Blastochloris viridis: one gene and its partners. The protein of the gene in region 2 interacts with the protein of the main gene of each other region in a pairwise test. Links are inferred from orthologs where the notes say so. Each region holds a gene or a part of one and is shown on either strand. Other genes may lie near its edges.

Region 1 (3,955 bases), 2.0 Mb from region 2 along the record:
ACCGCCTTGATGGTGTCGGTCACCGGCACGCCGGGCACCGCCGGGCCGCGGCATCCGGCCTGGATGGCGCGCGATACCAATGCCGGCGAGGCGAACGGGCGGGCTGCATCATGGATGAGCACAACGTCCGGTTTGTAGTGCGCCAAGGCGGCAAGCCCGGCGCGGACCGAGGCTTGGCGGGTGGCGCCGCCGGTCACCGGCGGAAGCACTGCCGCAGGCGCATTCGCCAGCTCGGCGTAAAGCGCATCGTCGGCGGTGCCGATGACCGGCTGCACCAGGTCGACCTCAGGATGGGCCGCGAACAGCGCCAAACTGCGGGCGAGGGCGCACTGCCCGAGCACCGGCTTGAATTGCTTGGGGATATCCCCGCCGGCACGCACCCCGCGGCCGGCGGCGACGATGAGGGCGGCCGTTTTCGGCCGATGGGACGAAGCGAGCGACATCATCCGCCCTGTAGCTCATTTTGACGGTGACGTCAGCGCCGATGAAATGGGCGGCGAACGGACTTGATTGCCGGGCCGTTCTGACTAAACTCTGGGCACAGGCAACATCAGCCTAGTTCATAGGCAATTTATGGTCGCAGTGGCCTCATCATCAAGCACCCCGACGTTACGTATCGGCGGGCTCGCTTTGCCAAGCAATGTGCTGCTGGCGCCGATGGCCGGCATCACCGATGCGCCGGTGCGGCGGATTGCGCTCGCCTATGGCGCCGGGCTGGTGGTGTCGGAAATGATCGCCTCCGGCTGGCTGATGCGCGGCGAGGTCGAGGCGATGCTGCGCACCGAGCGGGTTGAGGGCGGGTTCCATGCCGTGCAGCTAACCGGCTGCGACCCGGCACAGCTTGCCGCAGCGGCAGAAGTCGTCGCGGGGGCCGGCGCCGATCTGATTGATCTCAACATGGGGTGCCCGGCTCGAAAGGTAACCGGCGGCGAGGCCGGTGCGGCGCTGATGCGCAATCTCGACCATGCCGAGCGATTGATCGTGGCGGTGGTCGAGCGGGTGAAGGTGCCGGTCACCGTGAAGATGCGGCTGGGCTGGGACGAGACCTGCATCAACGCGCCAGAACTGGCGCGTCGGGCCGAGGCCGCGGGCGTTGCCGCCGTCACCGTTCATGGCCGCACCCGCCGCCAGTTCTATTCCGGCCGTGCAGATTGGGCAGCCATCGGCCGGGTGAAGCAGGACGTGTCGATCCCGGTGATCGCCAATGGTGACGTCGCCACGGCACAGGACGCCGCCGCCGTGCTCGCGGTGTCCGGCGCCGACGGCGTGATGATCGGGCGTGCCGCTCAGGGCCGGCCGTGGCTGCCGGGGCGGATCGCCCGGCAACTCGCCACCGGTATCCCGGCGGATGATCCCTCGCTCACCGATCAGCTCGAGGTGCTGCGCGGCCTCTATCAGGCGCTGCTTGCCCATCACGGCCGCGCGGTCGGGGTGCGGGTGGCGCGCAAGCATCTCGGCTGGGGACTCGCGGTAGCGGCGGCCACCGCGGATGCGCCGACCGACGTGGTGGCGGCGTGGCGCCAGCGTCTTCTCACCACCGATGATCCCGACCACGTTCACGCAGGACTGGGCGACGCTTTTGCGGCGTTCGCCTGGAAGGAGGCCGCATGAGCGCCGCCGAAAACCGCAAACCGGTCGAACGGGCCGGCCCGACCAACGGCCCCGATGTCGTGCTCAACGCGCTCCCCCACGCCGTGCTGACGGTGGGGCGCGAGGGCTGCATTCTCGACGCCAATGTCGCGGCCGAAGCGTTCTTCCACGTTTCCAAGCCGATGCTGCGCCGCCATCGCCTGAGCGAGCTGGTGCCGTTCGGCAGTCCGCTGTTGTCGCTGGTCGAGGACGTGCGATCGCGCCGCTCGCCGGTTGCGGAGTATCGCGTCGACCTCGGCAGCCCGCGCACCGGCGAGCGCGTGGTCGACATCTATGTGTCGCCGATGCCGGAAGACCCGGGCTGTGTGGTGGTGATGCTGCAGGAACGTACGATTGCCGACAAAATGGACCGCCAGCTTACCCACCGCGGCGCGGCGCGGTCGGTGACCGCGCTGGCTGCGATGCTCGCCCACGAGATCAAGAACCCATTGTCCGGCATCCGCGGCGCCGCGCAGTTGCTGGAGCAGTCGGTCGAGGACCAGGACCGCGCGTTGACCCGGCTGATCTGCGACGAGGCCGACCGCATCGTGAAGCTGGTCGACCGCATGGAGGTGTTCGCCGACGAGCGCCCGGTCGAGCGCGAGCCGTTGAATATCCACGTTATTCTCGAGCACGTGAAGCGGCTGGCGGTGTCGGGCTTCGCCCGCAGCATCCGCTTCGTCGAGGACTACGATCCCTCGCTGCCGCCGGTGTTCGGCAACCGCGATCAACTGGTCCAGGTGTTTCTCAACCTGGTCAAGAACGCGGCGGAGGCGATCGGCCCCGACACCGGCGACGGCGAGATCGCGCTCACCACCGCGTTCCGGCCCGGCGTGAGGCTCACCATCCCCGGCACCAAGACCCGGATCGGGCTGCCGCTCGAATTCTGCGTCCGCGACAACGGTCCCGGCGTGCCGGAAGACCTGCTGCCGCACATGTTCGATCCGTTTGTCACCACCAAGCCGACCGGAACCGGCCTGGGTCTTGCATTGGTGGCGAAGATCGTCGGCGACCATGGGGGGATCATCGAATGCGACTCCCAGCCGCGCCGCACCGTGTTTCGCGTCCTGATGCCGATCTACACTGGGGGCCGTTCCGCCCCGGCACGCCGCTAAGGAGTTTTCGATGCCCGCCGGCAGCATTCTCGTCGCCGACGACGACGCCGCGATCCGCACCGTGCTGAACCAGGCGCTGTCGCGCGCCGGCTACGAAGTCCGCTCCTGCGGCAACGCGGCGACGCTGTGGCGATGGGTCGCCCAGGGCGAAGGCGACCTCGTCATCACCGACGTGGTGATGCCGGACGAAAATGCCTTCGACCTTCTGCCGCGCATCAAGAAGGTCCGCCCCGATCTGCCGGTGGTGGTGATGAGCGCGCAGAACACCTTTCTCACCGCCATCCGCGCCTCCGAGCGCGGCGCCTATGAATATCTTCCCAAGCCCTTCGACTTGAAGGAGCTGATTGCCATCGTCGGCCGCGCGCTGGCCGAGCCCAAGCGTGGACGCCACGTCGAGGAGACTGGCGAGCCGACTGACAATATTCCGCTGGTTGGTCGCTCGGCGGCGATGCAGGACATCTACCGCGTGCTGGCGCGGCTGATGCAGACCGATCTGACGGTGATGATCACCGGCGAATCGGGCACCGGAAAGGAATTGGTGGCGCGGGCGCTGCACGACTATGGCAAGCGCTCGTCCGGACCGTTCGTCGCCATCAACATGGCGGCGATTCCGCGCGACCTGATCGAGTCCGAGCTGTTCGGCCACGAAAAGGGGGCGTTTACAGGCGCCAATGCCCGCTCCTCCGGCCGCTTCGAGCAGGCCGAGGGCGGCACCCTGTTCCTCGACGAGATCGGCGACATGCCGATGGAGGCTCAGACGCGACTTTTGCGCGTGCTGCAGCAGGGCGAATACACCACGGTCGGCGGCCGCACGCCGATCAAGGCCGACGTGCGCATCATCGCTGCCACCAACAAGGACCTGCGCCTCCTGATCCAGCAGGGGCTGTTTCGCGAGGATTTGTTCTTCCGCCTCAACGTTGTGCCGCTGCGGCTGCCGCCATTGCGCGAGCGGGCCGAGGACATTCCAGACCTGGTGCGCCACTTCTTCATGCGGATCGAGCGCGAAGGTTTGCCGGCAAAGCAGCTCGATGCCGGCGCGGTCGACCGGCTGAAGCGCTACCGTTGGCCGGGCAACGTCCGCGAGTTGGAGAACCTGATTCGCCGCCTCGCTGCGCTCTATCCCCAGGACACCATCACCGCCAACCTGATCGACGCCGAGCTATCGCAGCCGGAAAGCGAGCCGGGCGTCGACCAGCCCAAGGCCGACGACA
Region 2 (3,688 bases):
GCCGCGGTGCAGGAACTGCTCGACATTCTCGATCTCGAACGGCTTGAGGTGAACCTGTTCCGCGGCTCGAGCCCGCAGGTCGGCTGGCAGCGGGTGTTCGGCGGCCAGGTGATCGGCCAGGCGCTGGTCGCCGCCTGCCGCACCGTCGAGGACCGCCTGCCGCATTCGCTGCACGCCTATTTCCTGCTGCCGGGCGATCCGGCGGTGCCGATCATCTACCGGGTCGGCCGCATCCGCGACGGCAAGAGCTTCACCACCCGCCAGGTCAGCGCCATCCAGCACGGCAAGACCATCTTCGCCACCATGGTGTCGTTCCACGGCGACGAGGACGGCTTCGTCCACCAGATGGCGATGCCGGTGGTGCCGGGGCCGGATGAACTGCCGGGCGAGGCCGAGATCGAGCGGCGCGTGCTGCCGCTGATGCCCGATCCGGTGCGGGCCTATTACGAGCGCGAGCGGCCGATCGAGCTGAGGCCGGTCGAGTTCGGCCGCTATCTCGGCCAGCGCCAGACCGAGGGCCGCTTTCACATCTGGGCCCGCATCGCCGACGCGCTGCCGGACGACCCGGTGCTGCACCGCTGCGTGCTGGCCTACCTGTCCGACCTCACCTTGCTCGATGCCGCGCTGATCCCGCACGGCCGCACCGTGTTCGAGCCCGACATCCTGCCGGCCTCGCTCGACCATGCGCTGTGGTTCCACCGGCCGTTCCGGGTCGACGACTGGCTGCTTTATGCCCATGACAGCCCGAACGCCTCCGGCGGGCGCGGCTTCGCCCGCGGCTCGCTGTTCACCCGCGACGGCCGGCTGGTCGCCTCGGTGGCCCAGGAGGGGCTGATCCGGCAGCGCCAGCCGTACGGCTGAGCCTGGATCAACCGCGATCGGTGCCCGCGTGTCCGCGGCAACGATTCGTTAACCACGTTTGTTTGCCATTTTTTAAGAAAGCCCGGCCGGCAGGCGTGCCTGCGGCTGGGTCGCCGCCGACGCTGCACACAATTTAGGCGCGCGAGCGGTTGCTGGGCAGGGGTGCCGGCGGGCTCCTGAACAAATTCTGGGCATTTACCCATTTCTGCGGCGGCGGCCGCCCGCGGCTGAATCGCTTTCCCCTTGAATGTCAGCGCCTTGTGCTGCGCAGTTCGCTTGGCACGGCGTTTGATTCCCATAGCGGCGGGTTTGCCACGGGGGGCACGTGCCTTCGTGCGGAATCACCCGACACGATAGACACCTGGCCGCGTCTTCGGGGCGGCGGGCAACAGCGGGAAACAGCAACCTATGAAAATCGTCACGGCGATCATCAAGCCGTTCAAGCTGGACGAGGTGCGCGACGCCCTCACCGGCATCGGCGTGCATGGCCTGACCGTCACCGAAGTGAAGGGGTACGGTCGCCAGAAGGGCCACACGGAAATCTACCGCGGCGCCGAATACGCCGTCAGCTTCCTGCCCAAGCTCAAGATCGAGGTGGCCGTTCCCACCAGCCAGGTCGACAAGGTGATCGACGCCATCACCACCGCCGCCAAGACCGGCCAGATCGGCGACGGCAAGATCTTCGTCTACTCGATCGAGCACGCCGTCCGCATCCGCACCGGCGAAACCGACACCGACGCTCTGTGATCTTCCGTCCCGCAAGGAGTTGACTGAAATGACGCTTTCCACCCTGCGTCGGGCGCTGCCGGCACTTGCCGTCGTGCTCCTGACCGCCGGTCCGGCGCTCGCCCAGGACGGGCCGAAGGTCGATAAGGGCGACACCGCCTGGATGCTGATCTCGACCGTGCTCGTCCTGTTGATGACGATCCCGGGCCTCGCGTTGTTCTATGGCGGCCTGGTCCGCACCAAGAACATGCTCTCCGTGCTGATGCAGGTGTTCTACTGCGTCTGCGTCGCCTGCGTGCTGTGGGCGCTGTTCGGCTACTCGATGACCTTCACCGGCGACAATCCGTTCTTCGGCGGGTTCTCCAAGGTGTTCCTGTCGGGAGTAACCACGGAGTCGCTGGCCGCGACCTTCTCGGTCGGCGTCGCCATTCCGGAGCTGGTCTACGTCGCCTTCCAGATGACGTTCGCCGCCATCACCGTGGCGCTGATCGTCGGCGCGTTCGCCGAGCGCATGAAGTTCGCCGCGGTCGCGCTGTTCGTGCCGCTGTGGCTGATCTTCATCTACTTCCCGATCGCCCACATGGTTTGGTACTGGGCCGGCCCAGACGCGATCTCCGCGGCCGCGCTGGCGGTGAGCGGTGCGCCCGACGAGGCGGCCAAGGCGGTCGCCCAGGCCAAGCTTGACGAGGTTCTGGCCGACGCTGGCCTGATCTGGAGCTACGGCGCCATCGACTTCGCCGGCGGCACCGTGGTGCACATCAATGCCGGCATCGCCGGTTTCGTGTCCTGCCTCGTGATCGGCCGCCGCATCGGCTACGGCCGTGAGCTGATGTCCCCGAACTCGCTGGCCATGACCATGATCGGCGGCGCGCTGCTGTGGGTCGGCTGGTTCGGCTTCAACGCCGGCTCGAACCTGGAGTCGAACGGCTATGCCGGGCTGGCTCTGGTCAACACCTTCGTCGCCACCGCGGCGGCGGCGCTGGCCTGGATGTTCGTCGAATGGGCGGTGAAGGGTAAGGCTTCGCTGCTCGGCATCGTCACCGGCGCGGTGGCCGGCCTCGTTGCCGTCACCCCGGCGGCCGGCTTTGCCGGTCCGATGGGCTCGATCGCGCTCGGCGTCATCGCCGGCGTGGTCTGCTTCATCTTCTGCTCGGCGGTGAAGAACGCGCTCGGCTACGACGACGCCCTCGACGTGTTCGGCGTGCACTGCATCGGCGGCATCATCGGTGCCATCCTCACCGGCGTCCTGGTCTCTCCGGACCTCGGCGGCGCCGGCATCGTCGACTACACCACCTGCGATACCGCGGGGGTCTGTCAGGTCGGGGCGTACGACATGGCCACCCAGGTCTGGGCCCAGACCAAGGCGGTGCTGGTGTCGCTCGGCTGGTCCGGCATCGGCTCGCTGATCCTGCTCAAGCTGATCGACTGGACCGTCGGTCTGCGCGTCTCCGTCGACAAGGAGCGCGAGGGCCTCGACCTCGTCGATCACGGCGAGCGCGCCTACAACCTCTGATACGGTCTTTGGCCAGTCGGCCGCAGCCCGTATGACCTCGGCGCGGCGCAGCCCGCGCCAACGTGAAGCGGCCCCGGCTCTGAGCCGGGGCCGTTTTAGTGTGTGGTGGCGGTTCCGGACGCAACGGCCGCCGATGGTTAAGCGAGTCTTTACCGCACCCGGCTAGACTGCCTTAGCATTGGCGGCGCTGTGCGCGCCGCCGGCAGTGTTGCGGAGGCGGGCATGCAGCTGATCCGGCGCCGATGGCTGGCGGATCTCCTGACCGAGGAGCTGATCCCGGCGCTGCGCCGATTCGCCTCGCAGCTGGTGGGGCTGTCGATCCTGGCTTTGGTGCTGGCGATGGCGCTCGCCTTGGCGACATGGTCGGTCAAGGACCCCTCGTTCAACCACGCCACCAGCCTGCCGGCCCGCAACCTGCTCGGCACGCCCGGCGCCATCGCTGCCGATCTCGTCATGCAGTTCGTGGGAATCGGCGCGCTGGCGCTGCTGATTCCGATCGCGGTGCTGGGCTGGCGGCTGGCCGCCAGCCGCCGGGTCGGCCGCGAGCGGCTGCGGCTGCTGCTGTGGCTGGGCGGCATCGTGCTCGCC
Region 3 (4,346 bases), 3.0 Mb from region 2 along the record:
AGTTGGCCATCACCGCACTGGCAGCGTTGCCGCCGATCCGGGGATGCAGGATCAGGATCAGGCTCGACAGCACGATCGGGAACACCGCGGCGATCCCCGACAGCGCCGGGCCGAGGCGAGCCGACAGCGTCACCACCGTTGCCACCAGCACACCGCACAGCCCGGCACGAAACGGCACATCCCACCATCGCGCCACCGCCGGCGGCAGAGCCACCGCTTTTGCCAGCGGCCGCGCCGCCAGCGCCGCCAGCGGCAGCACCACGCACGATAGTGCCACCGCTTCGGCAAAGCTGGGGTGCCAGACCGTCACCAGCCACGCCCCGGCGAACCACACCACGAACGCCGCGCCCAGCGCCACCGCCAGCGGCGCCCGCGGCGCCAGCGCGGCGTAGGTCAGCACCAGGAGGGCGGTGGCATCGTTGGTGGCAACGCTGGCGACGGCGCTGCCCTTGAGGAAGGCATCGTCGTGGCCAAGGGCGAGGAAGATGTAGGCCGGGCCGGCCGAGATCGGCAGCGTCGCGATCATGCCGCCGATCAGCGGCCCGGCGCGCTCGGCAAGCCGCGAGGCGGCGACCACCACCGCGGCGGTGGCCGCCATCTTGACCGCGAGCGGAAACCAAAACGGATCAAAAGCCATATCGGAACGTTTTTGTTGAAGCCAACGCCGTCGACGACTCCTGTGCCGGGGGTCGGCGCCGCGCCGGAGAATTCCCGATCCGCGCGCCCGCGGCAACCAGGTCATGGCTTCGCGCAGGTGGTGCGGCAATTATCAAGGTTGCCCGGAGACATCCTGTCCCGCACAAACACCTATGATGCCGGCCTGACCCATCCTGGGATGACAGCGCCGCGCCGGTCAGCTATCCCAAGCCGCCATGCCGCGAACCTCGTGCGCCCAGCCACGCAGTCCCCTCCGCAGTCGTGCTCCCCGCCCGTTCGAGGCGGTGTTCGACGAAGCTGCGTTCGGAGCCGATCTCGACGCCATCGCCCAGACGCACCGCGGCGATCCCTCCGCGCTCCGCATGGCGGTGGTGCATCGCGCCAAGCAGGCGCTGGCCGACGGCCGCCGCCAGACCGAGGCGTGGCTGCGCGAGGACGGCCAGGGCCGCGCCTGCGCCGCCCGGCTGTGCGATATGGAAGACGCCCTGATCCGCATGCTCTACGAGCGGGTCGGCGCCGCCATCTACGGCTCGGACCACCATTCCACCTCCGAGCACATGGCGGTGGTCGCCACCGGCGGCTATGGCCGCGGCCTGCTCGCGCCGGGCTCGGACATCGATCTGCTGTTCCTGTTGCCCTACAAGCAGACCGCCTGGGGCGAGAGCATCGCCGAATCGATCCTCTACACCCTGTGGGACATCGGCCAGAAGGTCGGCCACGCCACCCGCTCGATCGACGAGTGCATCCGCCAGGCCAAGGCCGACATCACCATCCGCACCGCGGTGCTGGAGGCGCGGTTCGTGTGCGGCGACCGCACGCTCTTTGACGATCTGATCGCCAGGTTCGACCGCGAGGTGGTGTCCGGCACCGCCTCCGAATACGTCACCGCCAAGCTTGCCGAACGCGACGAACGCCACCGCCGGGTCGGCGCCTCGCGCTATCTGGTCGAGCCCAACGTCAAGGACGGCAAGGGCGGGCTGCGCGACCTCCACACCCTGTTCTGGATCGCCAAGTACGTCTACCGCGTGCGCGAGCCGGCCGGCCTGCTGCAGCAGGGCGTGTTCTCCAAGGCCGAATACAGCACGTTCCGCCGGGCCGAGGACTTCCTGTGGTCGGTGCGCTGCCACCTGCATTTCCTCACCGGCCGCGCCGAGGAGCGGTTGTCGTTCGACGTCCAGCGCGAGATGGCGCAGCGGCTCGGCTACACCGAGCACCCCGGCCAGCGCGACGTCGAGCGGTTCATGAAGCACTACTTCCTGACCGCCAAGGACGTCGGCGACCTCACCCGTATCGTCTGCTCCCAGTTGGAGGAGAACGAGGCCAAGTCGCTGCCGGTGCTCAACCGCTTTGTCCAGCGGCTGATCCCCAGGCGTCGCAAGAGCCTGGGCGATGCCGGCGACTTCATCGTCGACCACGGCCGCATCACCATCACCGACGACGAGGTGTTCGAGCGCGACCCGGTCAATCTGATTCGTCTGTTCTGGCTGGCCGATCACCAGGATCTCGCCTTCCATCCCGACCCGATGCGGCTGATCACCCGCCAGCTCAAGCTGGTGAACGACGAACTGCGCTCGAACGACGAAGCCAACCGGCTGTTCCGCGACATTCTGGTGTCGAAGAACGACCCGGAGACCGTGCTGCGCCGCATGGACGAGGTCGGGCTGCTCGGACGCTTCGTGCCGGAATTCGGCCGCATCGTCGCGCTGATGCAATTTTCGATGTACCACCACTACACGGTGGACGAGCATCTGATCCGCTGCATCGGCGTGTTGTCGACCATCGAGCGCGGCACCGACCCCTCGCTCGGCCTCGCCAACGAGCTGATGGCGGGCATCCAGAACCGCGACCTGCTCTATATCGCGCTGTTCCTGCACGACATCGCCAAGGGCCGGCCGGACGATCATTCCATCCTCGGCGCCCGCGTCGCCCGGCGCTTCTGTCCGCGCCTCGGCCTGACCCCGGCCGAGACCGACACCGTGGCCTGGCTGGTCGAGCATCATCTGACGATGTCGACCATCGCCCAATCGCGCGACCTGTCCGACCGCAAGACCATCGAGACCTTTGCGGGCGTGGTGCAGAGCCTGGAGCGGCTGAAGATGCTCACCGTGCTCACCACCGCCGACATTCGCGCGGTGGGTCCCGGCGTGTGGAACAGCTGGAAGGCGCAGCTCTTGCGCACGCTCTATTACGAGACCGAGCCGGTGCTGACCGGCGGCTTCTCCGAGGTCAACCGCTCCGAGCGCGTCGCCGCCGCCCAGCGCCAGTTCCGCAACGCCATGGCGGAGTGGTCGGCCGCCGATATCGACGCCTATCTCGCCCGCCACTACCCACCCTACTGGCTCAAGGTCGACCTTCCGCACAAGCTCGCCCACGCCCGCTTCGTGCACGCCTCGGAGGCGGCGAGCCGGCTGCCGGCAACCCGGTTCGACCTCGCCGGCCGCGCCGGGGTCACCGAGGTGACGGTGCTGGCGGTCGACCACCCGCGGCTGTTGTCGGTGATCGCCGGCGCCTGCGCCGCCGGTGGCGCCAACATCGTCGACGCCCAGATCTACACCACCACCGACGGCCTCGCGCTCGATACCATCGCCATCTCCCGCGAGTTCCCGGACGATGCCGACGAGACGCGCCGCATTGGCCGGGTGTGCGATGCCATCGAGAAGGCGCTGTCGGGCGACGTGCCGGTGTCGGAGGCGATGGTGCAGCGCGGCGCGCCCAAGACCCGCCAGCGCGCGTTCGACGTGCCGCCCGAGGTGACGCTCAACAACGCCTGGTCCAACCGCTTCACCGTGATCGAGGTGACCGGGCTCGACCGGCCGGGCCTCTTGCACGACCTCACCGCCACGCTGTCGCGACTCAACCTCAACATCGCCTCCGCCCACATCGCCACCTTCGGCGAGAAGGTGGTGGACGTGTTCTATGTCACCGACCTCACCGGCGCGCTGATCACCAGCGCCCAGCGCCAGGCCGCGATCAAGCGCGCGCTGGTGTCGGTGCTGGCGCCCCCGGCCGAGGAACGGGCGCGCCGAGCGCGAACCGAGGCCGGCTGAGAGCCGGCAGTGGGAGCCTGCCGTCGGCTCCGGCCGGCGATTTCCTGAGGCCTTTAGGCAGGTGTGTCCGGGCAAAGCCGCCGTCCCGCTCCCGGCGACGCGAAGATTTCATCTTCGGCGGGTCGAGGTCCGGCGGCAGGCTGAGGCAGGTTCGGGTGATATCAAATCCGGCCGATCAGGCCGGCGTTTTTTCGGCGGATACCGGAAAATCCCTTTCCGATGAGTCTCTTGCAGAACTCGGGCACGTCCGGGGTTTTTCGGTTGGCCTGGCGTGGCCGGATTGGCGGATTTGTGGCGGTGGCACACGAAATCTTGCCTGGTCGGCGCGTTTCGGGCTGTGCGGGCACACGGCGGGTCGATCGCCCGGCTTCCGGCGCGTCTGGCAGCGGGGACGCGACGGCAGCACCCCCGGCTTCAGACGAGGCGACGGACGGTCTGGAGGGCGGCGACGACCAGGATGCCGAACATCAGGTGGCACATCACCTTGGCGGCTCCGCTCACCCGGACCGTCGAGCCGCCGTGGTTGTCCTTCAGGTTGACGTTGACGCGCTCGGCGCTGGAGCGCTGGTCGTAGCGGCCGCCTTCACCGCTGCGATATTCGGCGGCGCGGCGGGTTTTCGCCTCGCGGGCGATCTCGGTCTT

Evidence for each region.
Region 1: the proteins of BVIR_RS00555 (region 2) and BVIR_RS09315 interact in binary tests that used the Escherichia coli proteins (3 or more experiments, as listed by UniProt). The link is inferred for Blastochloris viridis from one-to-one orthologs.
Region 3: the proteins of BVIR_RS00555 (region 2) and BVIR_RS13740 interact in binary tests that used the Escherichia coli proteins (3 or more experiments, as listed by UniProt). The link is inferred for Blastochloris viridis from one-to-one orthologs.

The regions. Positions count from the first base shown.
Region 1 is NZ_CP012946.1:2,109,829-2,113,783, reverse strand. What follows is about bases 677-3,675. They hold BVIR_RS09315 (two-component system sensor histidine kinase NtrB), read left to right. Parts: upstream 677-1,607; coding sequence 1,608-2,744; downstream 2,745-3,675. Other genes in these bases: ntrC (nitrogen regulation protein NR(I)), read left to right, coding at 2,755-3,675; dusB (tRNA dihydrouridine synthase DusB), read left to right, coding at 677-1,611. Also shown: BVIR_RS09325 (bifunctional 2-C-methyl-D-erythritol 4-phosphate cytidylyltransferase/2-C-methyl-D-erythritol 2,4-cyclodiphosphate synthase), read right to left, coding at 1-443; more of dusB, read left to right, coding at 574-676; more of ntrC, read left to right, coding at 3,676-3,955.
Region 2 is NZ_CP012946.1:122,580-126,267, forward strand. What follows is about bases 207-2,938. They hold BVIR_RS00555 (P-II family nitrogen regulator), read left to right. Parts: upstream 207-1,269; coding sequence 1,270-1,608; downstream 1,609-2,938. Other genes in these bases: tesB (acyl-CoA thioesterase II), read left to right, coding at 207-861; BVIR_RS00560 (ammonium transporter), read left to right, coding at 1,637-2,938. Outside these bases: more of tesB, read left to right, coding at 1-206; more of BVIR_RS00560, read left to right, coding at 2,939-3,100; BVIR_RS00565 (FtsK/SpoIIIE family DNA translocase), read left to right, coding at 3,323-3,688. UniProt on the Escherichia coli protein: Involved in the regulation of nitrogen metabolism. Regulates the activity of its targets by protein-protein interaction in response to the nitrogen status of the cell.
Region 3 is NZ_CP012946.1:3,153,490-3,157,835, forward strand. Bases 515-3,904 are described here. They hold BVIR_RS13740 ([protein-PII] uridylyltransferase), read left to right. Parts: upstream 515-872; coding sequence 873-3,704; downstream 3,705-3,904. Other genes in these bases: BVIR_RS13735 (hypothetical protein), read right to left, coding at 515-598. Also shown: more of BVIR_RS13735, read right to left, coding at 1-514; BVIR_RS17425 (hypothetical protein), read right to left, coding at 4,119-4,346.